2 regions of the Brevibacillus sp. FW301-21C12A genome follow, and region 2 is predicted to be linked to the other one. Evidence: predicted binding sites of a transcription regulator. Region 2 holds the regulator's gene; the other holds the start of a gene.
What was found. The regulator LexA, encoded in region 2, represses DNA repair genes until DNA is damaged. The targets are predictions, from matches to a motif close to CGAACATATGTTCG.
Positions count from the first base shown of each region.

Region 1: the regulator LexA is predicted to act here: its motif matches at 3,724-3,737, upstream of AC3WQH_RS14725 (DNA polymerase IV).

Region 1 covers NZ_JBYTBG010000022.1:3,808-8,981, forward strand. The annotation lists gene recG (ATP-dependent DNA helicase RecG) at 1-176, shown strand, start outside; gene AC3WQH_RS14705 (hypothetical protein) at 361-1,896, shown strand; gene AC3WQH_RS14710 (GNAT family N-acetyltransferase) at 1,923-2,408, opposite strand; gene AC3WQH_RS14715 (VOC family protein) at 2,431-2,799, opposite strand; gene AC3WQH_RS14720 (AraC family transcriptional regulator) at 2,749-3,618, shown strand; gene AC3WQH_RS14725 (DNA polymerase IV) at 3,796-5,037, shown strand; gene AC3WQH_RS14730 (YhjD family protein) at 5,034-5,174, shown strand, end outside.
Region 2 covers NZ_JBYTBG010000001.1:110,160-115,333, forward strand. The annotation lists gene AC3WQH_RS00580 (UvrD-helicase domain-containing protein) at 1-305, opposite strand, end outside; gene crcB (fluoride efflux transporter CrcB) at 345-710, opposite strand; gene AC3WQH_RS00590 (DUF896 domain-containing protein) at 810-1,007, opposite strand; gene yneA (cell division suppressor protein YneA) at 1,100-1,441, opposite strand; gene lexA (transcriptional repressor LexA) at 2,030-2,653, shown strand; gene AC3WQH_RS00605 (DUF456 domain-containing protein) at 2,715-3,200, opposite strand; gene AC3WQH_RS00610 (DUF4269 domain-containing protein) at 3,328-3,894, shown strand; gene AC3WQH_RS00615 (CD3324 family protein) at 4,237-4,500, shown strand; gene AC3WQH_RS00620 (FusB/FusC family EF-G-binding protein) at 4,672-5,174, shown strand, end outside.

The DNA of each region.
Region 1 (5,174 bases), on a different contig from region 2:
GCTTGCCCGAGTTCAAAGTCGCTGACCTGTTGTCCGACTACAAGGCGCTGGAGGTTGCCAGACAGGAGACGGCGCGGCTGGTGGCCGACGACTCGTTTTGGCGAGACCCGGCGTACCAGTGGTTGCGCGACTATTTGCAGCGCGAAGGCGTACTCGATGGCATCGTGTTCGATTAAGGCAGCATCGAGAGGGACCTCTTGCCGCACCTGTGTGTGCGAAGGAGGTCTTTTCGCTTTTTTGTGCAAAACGACCCTCGAAAAAACGTGACGAAACGACAGCGAAAAACGTCTTTCTTCTATCAGGATGGAAAAAATTACTGGGAGAGAGGCGAGTTTTGTGTTTTTGCGAAATCTTCGAGGAATGAGCATCGCGTTGGGCTTCTCTTTGCTTGTCATGTCAGGCTGCAGCACCGCTGCAGCCGCTTCGGGAGAAAAACAAACAGGCGCAGGGCAGGCCGTGCGCGCTGCGTCCGGTCAGATTGCACCAGCGAGCGCGTCGACGAAGGCAGCGAGTGACTGGAAGCAGCCGGAGCGGCCTTTTGACTATGCGGCCATGAAAGAAGACGTGGTCATTCAACTGAACGAGGAGCCGCGCCTGCAGTCGCCACTGCGTACAGTCGTCGGCGCTGCTCCGCAAGCGTACACGCTGTTTTTCCGCGAGGAGATGGACCGGGGAAGCGTAGAGGCGGCGATTCGCAAGCATGCGAAGGAAGAAGCGGCGAGAGAGGGCCTCGGCTTCATCGAGCCAGCGTTCGCTTTTCATTGGGCGAGCAACCGCCAACTGCAAGTTCTGGTGACGCTTCCGGAACAGGAGACAAAGGAGCGGGACTGGACGGAATACGTGCTTAGCGCGGCCGGAGCCAAGTCGGCAAAAGGCGCGGTCGTCGGCGATTCCAACGCCTTTCACGCCGTCGTGCTGCCGCCTGCGCAAATTTGGCGCGTTTCCGTAGACGGCAAAGTGCGCGAAAAGCTGACTGACTTTTCCGTCATGACCAATATGGAGCTGCTCGACCGCGAGCAACGGTACGTGCTGCAGAGCCGCTTTACGAAGTATTGCGAGTGCGACGCCCGCTATCCGATGCTCTACTCGATTTACGATACGAAAACAAAGCAGCGGACTCCGTATCCGGTCGAGCTGACAGACAACTACCGCGGAGAGGGCGTATTTTTTGCCGATCGGCGCGGGTTCTTTTACGCCCAGCCGGAGCAAGGAACAACCGTTCCGAACAGCGACAGCGTCACCCGTGTCCAGGTGCAAGGGTATGTGCACGGAGCCAGCTTTAGCCACGATCAGAATCAGTTGCTGATGGCGGTGGGGCGAGCGGACCAGAAAAAAGACCTGGATCTGGTCGTGTACGACTTGGGAAAAGGAACAGAGAAGCGGATTGCCGGGGCGATCAAAGGCTGGATTCCGACGAGCGAGTTCAACGGGGAAGTGCTGCCTGTCTCCTTCCATGACGACGGCCGCTACGCCACGTTTGCCATGAGAAGCGAGGAAGCGGGCTTTGTGGAGATTCGCCAGCGCTACGACTGGAAGAGCGGCAAGGTCATCGACTGGCATCCCCCGGTTCCGGCTGATTTCTGGTCCGGGTATGTCCAGTCGACAGACGGGGAGTACCAAATGTACTGGAATGCAGGGCTGTTCAAGGGCAACGTGCAGTTGATGGACATGCGCGGCCAGGGCCTGTGGCTGCCTGGCACGCACCGCTATTTGTTTACCGAATGGGAAAAAGCCGCGCAGGAAACCGACTTGAAGCAGTCGCTGTACTTGTTTGACGCCGATACGAAGCAGCAGTCTGTGCTCGTGTCGGGCCTTCCTGCGGGGCTTTCCCTCCTGGGAGCGAGCGCGGACGGCAAATGGCTGTACGTGATGACGGATCGGACGCTGGCTTTCTAGCTTGTGACGGCTGGCCAGACCTGACGCTAGGCTTCGTACTCGTCGGCCAGCATGGATAAAACAACCAGCGATTCGTAAGTGTCCCCTGTTTTCAGGCAGTCGCGCAAGATTCCTTCTTCGCGGAAGCCTTCGGACAGGTAGAGCGCGCGGGCTACGCCGTTTGTTTCCTTGACGTCCAGCCACAGCCGATGGGCTTTTTGTTCGCGAAAAGCCCACTCTTTAATCTGGCGCAGGACACGACGGCCGTAGCCGTGCCTTTTTACTGCCATCGTAATGCGCAAGAGCTCAATCGAATGGTGCGGACTGGCCAGCCCGGCGATGATGACGTAGCCGACGGGGTGGCCTGTTTCTGTTTTCTCGGCGATCATGTGCAAGATGTCGGGATCATCCAAAGCCTCGCGGTGGCGCTCTTCCGGCCACGGAAGGATGAACGGGGCATTTTCTGGCGCTTGCTCCACGTCGCAGACGAACGGGAGGTCTGTCGGTACAGTCAGTCGCAGGCGGACGGTCATGCGGGTCACCTCTTCTTTTTTGCTAACATTTGGCTGCCATCAACGCATTTCCGTCGGGATCTTTGAAGGTGAACCAGTGCCCGTGCTGGATGGGGCTGGTCAGCTCCACGCCAAGCTCCTCCAGAAAGCGATAAGCGGCGTCGATGTCGCGGACAGCGACGAAAATGCCTCCGATTTCGGCGTGCAAGGGAGAAGCGGTCATGGGCAACAATCCCTTTCGGTGCGGTATGGTATGCTTGTTAGGAATGCCAGCCGAAGCGAGCCTGCATAATCGGGCACGAAATGTCGGATGGCTTCGTTTGGCGTCTGCTATTCTGTGGTGGTGAGGGAGGTCGTTTTCATGGATTTGCTGCAAAAGCTGAATGAAGCTTTGGACTACATCGAGGAACATCTCGCTGGCGAGATCGACTTCAAGGAAGTCGCCCGGGTGGCGTGCTGCTCGGAATACCACTTCAAAAGAATGTTCTCGTCCTTGGCGGGCATTCCGCTCTCGGAGTACATCCGGCGCAGGCGCATTACACTCGCGGCTTTCGACCTGAAAGACAGCAAGCTGAAGGTGATCGACATCGCCGTCAAGTACGGGTACAACTCGCCTGACTCGTTCGCTCGCGCCTTTGCCCAGATGCACGGGGTGACGCCCAGCGAAGCGAGAGCCAGCGGGCAGTCCTTGAAAGCCTATCCGCGAATGACCTTTCATCTATCCATCAAAGGAGGCAGTGCCATGAATTACCGCATGGAAGAAAAAGAGGCATTTCGCATCGTCGGCTTGAAGAAAAGGGTTCCGCTGATCTACAACGGGGTGAATCCCGAGATTGCCGCCATGTGGGCGTCACTCGACGCCGAGAAGATCCGCCTGCTCAAGTCGCTTTCCAATGTAGAGCCGCTCGGGATGTTGAGCGCATCCACGAACTTTTCCGACGGCCGCCTGGACAACGGCGAGCTGGACCATTACATCGGAGTGGCGACTACGCTGGACTGCCCGGAGAGCCTGGCGAAGCTGGAAGTCCCGGCCTCTACGTGGGCCGTCTTCGAAGCCGTAGGGCCTTTTCCGGATACGCTGCAGGACGTCTGGGGGCGCATCTACTCCGAGTGGTTTTTGTCTTCCGGCTACGAGCTGGCCGAAGGGCCGGAGATGCTGTGGAATGCTGACAAAGACACGACATCGCCGACGTTTCGCAGTGAAATCTGGATTCCGGTTGTCAAAAAATAACATATCATATGGGATTCGCACACGCTCGGCCAAACACCTGCCAGCGTGTGCTTGTCTTTGCAGAAATAATTACCATGTTTTTTTTCGGAGGGACAGGTATAAAAACGAACATACGTTTGCTATAATGAGAACAAAGTTCATATAGGAACACAAGTTCTTGTTCAGGGGATGATGGTGATGCCTAATGCGGGCAAACGGATTGTTTTTTTGATCGATATGCAAAGCTTTTATGCCAGCATTGAAAAAGCGGCGAATCCGGCGCTGCGCAATCAGCCGATCGTGGTCGCCGGCGATCCGCAGCGGCGCAGTGGAGTGGTGCTGGCCGCGTGTCCGATTGCGAAATCATACGGAGTGATAACGGCAGAAGCGCTGTGGCAAGCGCAACAAAAATGTCGACAGCTCGTGGTAGTGCGCCCGCGCATGGAGCACTACCTTCAGGTGTCGATGCAGATCACGCGCATCTTCCAGTCGTTTACCGATCAGGTGGAGCCGTACTCGGTCGACGAGCAGTTTCTCGATGTGACAGGCAGCGTCCACTTGTTTGGCGATCCGCTGGAGCTGGCTGCCCAGATTCGGCAGCGCGTCTGGCTGGAGACGGGAGTCAACTGCCGGGTCGGAATTGGAGAGAATAAGGTCCTCGCGAAAATGGCCTGTGACAACTTCGCCAAAAAGCAGGAAAGCGGGATATTTTGGCTCAAGCGGGCAGAGCTGGCCGACACGCTGTGGCGGCTGCCCATCGAAAAACTGTTCGGGGTAGGCTCGCGCATGAAGCGCCATTTTCACCGGATGGGCGTCTATCAGATCGGCCAGCTCGCTGCGCTCAGCCCCGCCGTGCTCATCCGCCACTGGGGCGTGAATGGCGAGGTGCTGTGGCGCACAGCGCACGGCCTGGACGACTCGCCGGTTTCGTTGAACGAATACGGGACACAAAAAGGGATCGGCCACCATATGACGTTGCCGCGCGATTACCATACGGCAAAAGAAATCAAGGTCGTGCTGTTGGAATTGTGCGAGGAAGTGTGCCGACGGGCGCGGCAAAAAGAACGGATGGGCTCGGTGCTCTCCATCGGCTGTCGCGGCGCGAATCTGGCGGCTGGCGAAGGTTTTGGCCGCCAGATGAAGCTTGCGGAAGCGACGAATGACGCCATGGCGCTGTACGAAGCGGCTTGTCGCCTGTTTGAGCGGCACTGGACAGGGGGGCCTGTGCGCAGCATTGGCGTCACGCTAGGGCAGCTCGTGCCTGATAATATCGTGCAACTGAATTTGTTTACAGACACGCACAAGCGCCGCTCGCTTGCCCAGGCGATGGACGACATTCGGGCGCGCTTTGGCCAGGATGCGATTTTGCGAGCGGCCTCAGCCTTGGAGGCGGGGCAGGCCAAGGAGCGTGCCCGCAAGATCGGAGGGCATTACAAGTGACAGAGCCGATGCCGTCAGGAGAAGCGAGGGAGCAAGAGCTGGTGCGTCAATATATTTTGTTTGGCATCCTGTTTCACGCGGTGATGGCGGATGCGGGGCAGATGGGAGTTGTACCGCTGAAGCTGTCTTATCAGGAC
Region 2 (5,174 bases):
CAATCCACGACGATCGAATCAAACGTATCGCTGCGGACGATCCCTCTTTTTCCGATGTACACCTGGTCAAGCTCGTAAACCTCGTCCTTGAGAAAATCGACTCGGCCAAAGTACGGCTTGTCGCGTCCGTGATCCTCCAAATAACGCAGGTCTTTTGCCTTGCTTGCGTTCACGACCTGCTTGACGTAATCGTCGGTCGCTTCCCGAATCTCTTCGCGCAGCCGAGCGATCTCCCCATCGATCAATGCAATCGTCTCATCCAGCTTGTTTTGTTCTGCCTCGTAATCGCGGTGTTGGGTACTCACACCCATCCCCCCTCTCGTCTTTTATCAATGTGATGGTCGTTATTGCATTTGTCTGGCAAGCCAGATTCCCGCGGCACAAGAGAGCAGGCCGACCACGATACTGAGCAGGGCGTAAACGAGCCCGCGCAGCCATTGTCCCTCTCCCCAGAACGAAACCACTTCCAGCGAAAATGTGGAAAACGTCGTGAATCCGCCCATAATACCTGTCGTAAACAAAAGATACAGCTCAGGCGAGAAGCCTCCCCGCTCCTTGCCGATCACAAACAAAACGCCGATGGCAAACGAGCCAATGATGTTCGCCAGCCACGTGCCTACAGGCCAGCCCGGCTGATTGGCAACCAGCGCCAGCACATAACGAAGCAACGAGCCGACTGCTCCCCCAACCGCTACAGCCACCCATGCCATTGGTCCCCCTCCTCAATTGCAAAACTGGCAGAAGTCGTCAGGAACAAAAAGACACCCGAGCGTCAAGCAAGGATGTCTGCCGTATCAATACAAGTAAGTTTACTGTTTTGGACGATTTTCCTCAAGATCTTCCACATAGCGGATGGAATCCAGATTCGCTCGAAGCGACATCTTGACCGCATCGATGTACTTTTGGCGCAGAGCTTTTTGCTCCTGCTTCTCCTCGTCAGTCAAGCCAACCTCGCGAGATTTCTTGACCAGTTCGTTGATTCGTTTAATTTCCGCGTCAGATACCACGTTCCGGTTCCTCCCACTCTGTAGTAATGCCGCTTTATTATATCATATCAGTCGGAACTGGCAAGAGAGCGGATGGCGGGCAAGTGCTCGAATCAGTCCGTTTCCGGGATGAACAAGGTCTGCCCCGGATAAATGAGATTGCTGTCGAGGTTGTTCGCCATTTTGATATCGAAAATCAGATCGCGCACATCCACCTTTTCCGAATGATGATGGCGCACAGCAATCGTCCAAAGACTGTCGCCGGAGCGAACGGTCACTTCTTTTCCTTTTAACGGCTCTTTATGCGCAGAAGAGGCAAACACCAGTTCGGTAAGCAAGTAAAAAAAGAGAGAGAACGTCAGCAAAAACAAAATAGCTTGTCCTCTCGTGATGCCCAAACGGACGCGGCGAGGCTGCTTTTTCTCGAAACGGTTATGGATAGACATGGCATTCATAATATGACCCCCTGCAAACATACGTTCTATAAGTTCGTATCCCTATCATAAATGAGAACATATGTTCATGTCAATACAAAAACCGCCGTCTCGCAAATTCGCGCGGAGCTGCTGTGCGCAGCCGTTTTTGCTTCGGATGACGCTGCCGGGCGACTCTATTGGGGTGGATTTAGCTCGTTTCTAGCTGGTTGCTTGCTGCCTGAACAGAAGTCCAAGTGTGCCGCGTTGGTGCGGTTTGTGGCTTGGCGTAAGCTCGGCTCTTCGGTACTGGAGCGGCTGGCGGTTTGACGTGAGCTCGACTCTGCGACAGTGGAGCGGCTTGTGGCTCGACGTAAGCCCGGCTCCGCGACGATGGAACTGTTTGCCGACTTGGAGTTAGCCCGGCTCTATTACAATGGAACGGCTGCAACTTACGGCTCCGGCCGCCCGCCCGCGCTTTTTTCGAGATTTGGCCGATGCTGTCGAATCAAATGCATTTACCCTGTCAAAAATTCCTGTTCGCATCAAAATCGAACTTATGTTTGTCGAACGCAAGCTCCCATGGTATAATATAGGAAAACATGTTCGAGAAATCAGGGGTGTCTCTCTATGTCAAAATTATCCAGCAGACAACAAGCCATAATCGAATTTATTCGCAAGGAAGTCCGGGACAAAGGCTATCCTCCATCCGTCCGCGAAATCGGCGAAGCTGTCGGACTTGCCTCCAGCTCTACTGTGCACGGTCATCTGGCGCGCTTGGAAAAGAAAGGGCTGATCCGCCGCGACCCTACCAAGCCTCGCGCCATCGAACTGCTGTCTGAGGAAGACCGCTTCCAGGACAACTTCGAGGACTCTGTCGTTCGCGTTCCCGTCATCGGGAAAGTAACCGCCGGGCAGCCGATTACCGCGATTGAGGACGTCGAAGAGTACTTCCCGCTTCCAGAAAATATCGTGACTTCAGACAAGGTGTACATGCTGCGGATTTCCGGGAACAGCATGATCGACGCCGGTATCCTGGACGGCGACTACGTAATCGTGCGCCAGCAGCACGTCGCCAACAACGGCGATATCGTCGTCGCCATGACAGAAGAAGACGAAGCGACCGTCAAGCGCTTTTTCAAAGAGAAGAACCACTTCCGCCTCCAGCCGGAAAACGCGACGATGGAACCGATCATTTTGGACAACGTCACCATTCTCGGAAAAGTCATTGGCGTCTATCGCCTCATCCACTAATCGTTCCAGCGCATGAAAAAAGGACAGCCTCCGCTGTCCTTTTTCGTCTCTATCATTATATTTATCTGGCAAGGAAAAACCAGACGATCATGCTCACCTGCAACACGACTTTGACAACTGCGCTTCCCAAAAAGCCGATCAGCGAGCCAAAGCCTGCCTTTACCGCTTTCTCTATCGGCTGCTTTTGCACGAGCAACTCCACCAGCACCACGAGCACGAACGGCATAATCAGCATCCCGAACGGCGGGAACACGAAGATTCCGAGAACAATCCCTACGGCCGCAGCCACCGAAGACCATTTGGAGCCGCCGTACTTTTTCACGAAAAACATGTTGGTCAACAAATCCGCACCGTACAGCAAAATACTGAGCACCACCATCCCCCACCAGAAAGACGCTGGCAACCCCGCTCCCGGATCGGCTATGAAAAAGTGGTAGAGCAAAAAGCCTGCCCACAGTAAAATCGTATCGGGTAGTACTGGCAAAAATATACCGGCGATACTTAGCGCGAAAAGCACCAACACGATAATCCAAAGAACAATATCCATTCTCTATGCACTCCTCTCACATAGGTAATACGAGAAAAAGCCGATTGAAGTTGCACTCTTCTTTTGCGAATCCGTGAGGCCGTCTGCGAGGAGTACCTGCCTATTTTAACGAAAGCGGAGGGTTACTATGACGCGAAACTGGCGCGACCTCTCTTATTTGCACAACGGGACACCGAAACAAAAAGCTGCGGGCCAGGCCATCGCCCAATCCGCGGTCATGCAGCGGCTGCAAGCGTTCGATCCCGTGCTCGCAGGTACGATCCCTCTGGACATCGACATTGCGGACAGCGATCTGGACATTATTTGCGAGTGCCACCACCTCGAGCAGTTTGCCGACGTCGTCCGCGCTTCGTATGCGGCGTATGAAGGCTACAAGGAAGCTCGTCTGCTCGTGCAAGGCGTGCCCACCTGCCTGATTACGTTTTTTGCCTGCGGCTTCTGGTTTGAGCTGTTTGCCCAACCGCGCCCGGTCGAACAGCAAAATGCGTATCGGCACATGGTCGTCGAGCACCGTTTGCTGCTGCTCGGTGGCGCTGACGCCCTCCGCGCCATCCGCCAGCTCAAGCAAGACGGCCTGAAAACCGAACCTGCTTTTGCCTCCTATTTTAACATTCCGGGAGACGATCCATACCAGGCGCTGCTGGATGTGGAAAAGTGGACGGAAGAACAGCTCCGCACTCTTGTGACCAGGTAAAGAGTCCCCCGCTCCTTTGTCGCATAGGCGGACGGCGCGCGCGTGGCGAAAAAATCGCCAGAGCCGCGGTGCAAATGGCGGACAGATGATTTATAATGGGAACTACTGCGCGGGCACTTGGCGGCGCGCAGGGAGAAAACGCGAACGAGGGGGTGTGTGGTTGGTGAATGGAATTGGTTTGCCAGATACTGCAGCGTCTCATGCAAAGCCTGGGAATAAGGCGATACTTTGCATGAGGTGGACAGTCGTTTAGACAATTCATCGCCTTCTCTAACGTATCTCATTTCTTATTTCCTGGCTTTGCCCCTTATTTTTCACTTTAAAAATAAGGAGCGAGCGGAAATGAAATATGTGAATGCAGCCAGCATGCTGCCAGAAACCTTGATCGCAGAAATCCAAAAGTACGTGCAGGGAGAAATCATCTACATTCCGAAACCGAAGACGGCCCATCACAAATGGGGGACCCGGACCGGCGGCAGAAAACAGTTGGATGAACGCAACAGCGCGATCCGCAACGCTTTTCGCGAAGGCGCCTCCATCCAGGAGCTGGCCGAGCAGTACTTTCTCTCGACGGAAACGATCAAAAAGATTGTGTATGCCAAATAGACAAAAGCACTGGCGCGTCCACGAGACGGTCAGTGCTTTTCCTATGCCGAGTTCTTTTTACAATCGTTCTTTCCCTTTGCAGCGCACTCCGCTCCTTTTACAGTAGAAGGTACAAACACCATCACAACTCCTCACGCCTGACGGAGTACGCTGCAAGGAGGAACCAGAAAGATGCAACCATTTATTTCACCCCACCACTATCACTTCATCAAAGCACAGGTGCAAACCTTGTTGAACGCATACACAAGCAGCACAGACCCTAACGTCATCCGGGCCCGCAAAGAAATCGCCCAGGAATCCGTGTTCCAGCTCTTCCCCGGCATGACAGAGGAACAAAAACAACTGCTTGCGCCACTCGCAGCCATCAAGGAAAAGAACGAAGCCAAACAGTTTTTGCTGCGGCTCTCGCCGTATATCATCCCTTTTCCCGCTTTGACCGAGCAAGCGATCAAAAAAATGTTCCCGAAGGTCAAGAAGCTCAAGCCGCCTGCGACAGCGGAAATCCCGTATGCCGAGACGTCGTATGTAAGCTGGTTCGACAGCGGGGCAGACAAAAAGTACATGATCGCCTACTACCCTGACAAGCTGATCGGCATTCACGGCGTTTTTACTCCCCTGCCCAAAAAAGGGATTTGTGCGATCTGCAACAAAATTACCGACATCGGCATGTTCGT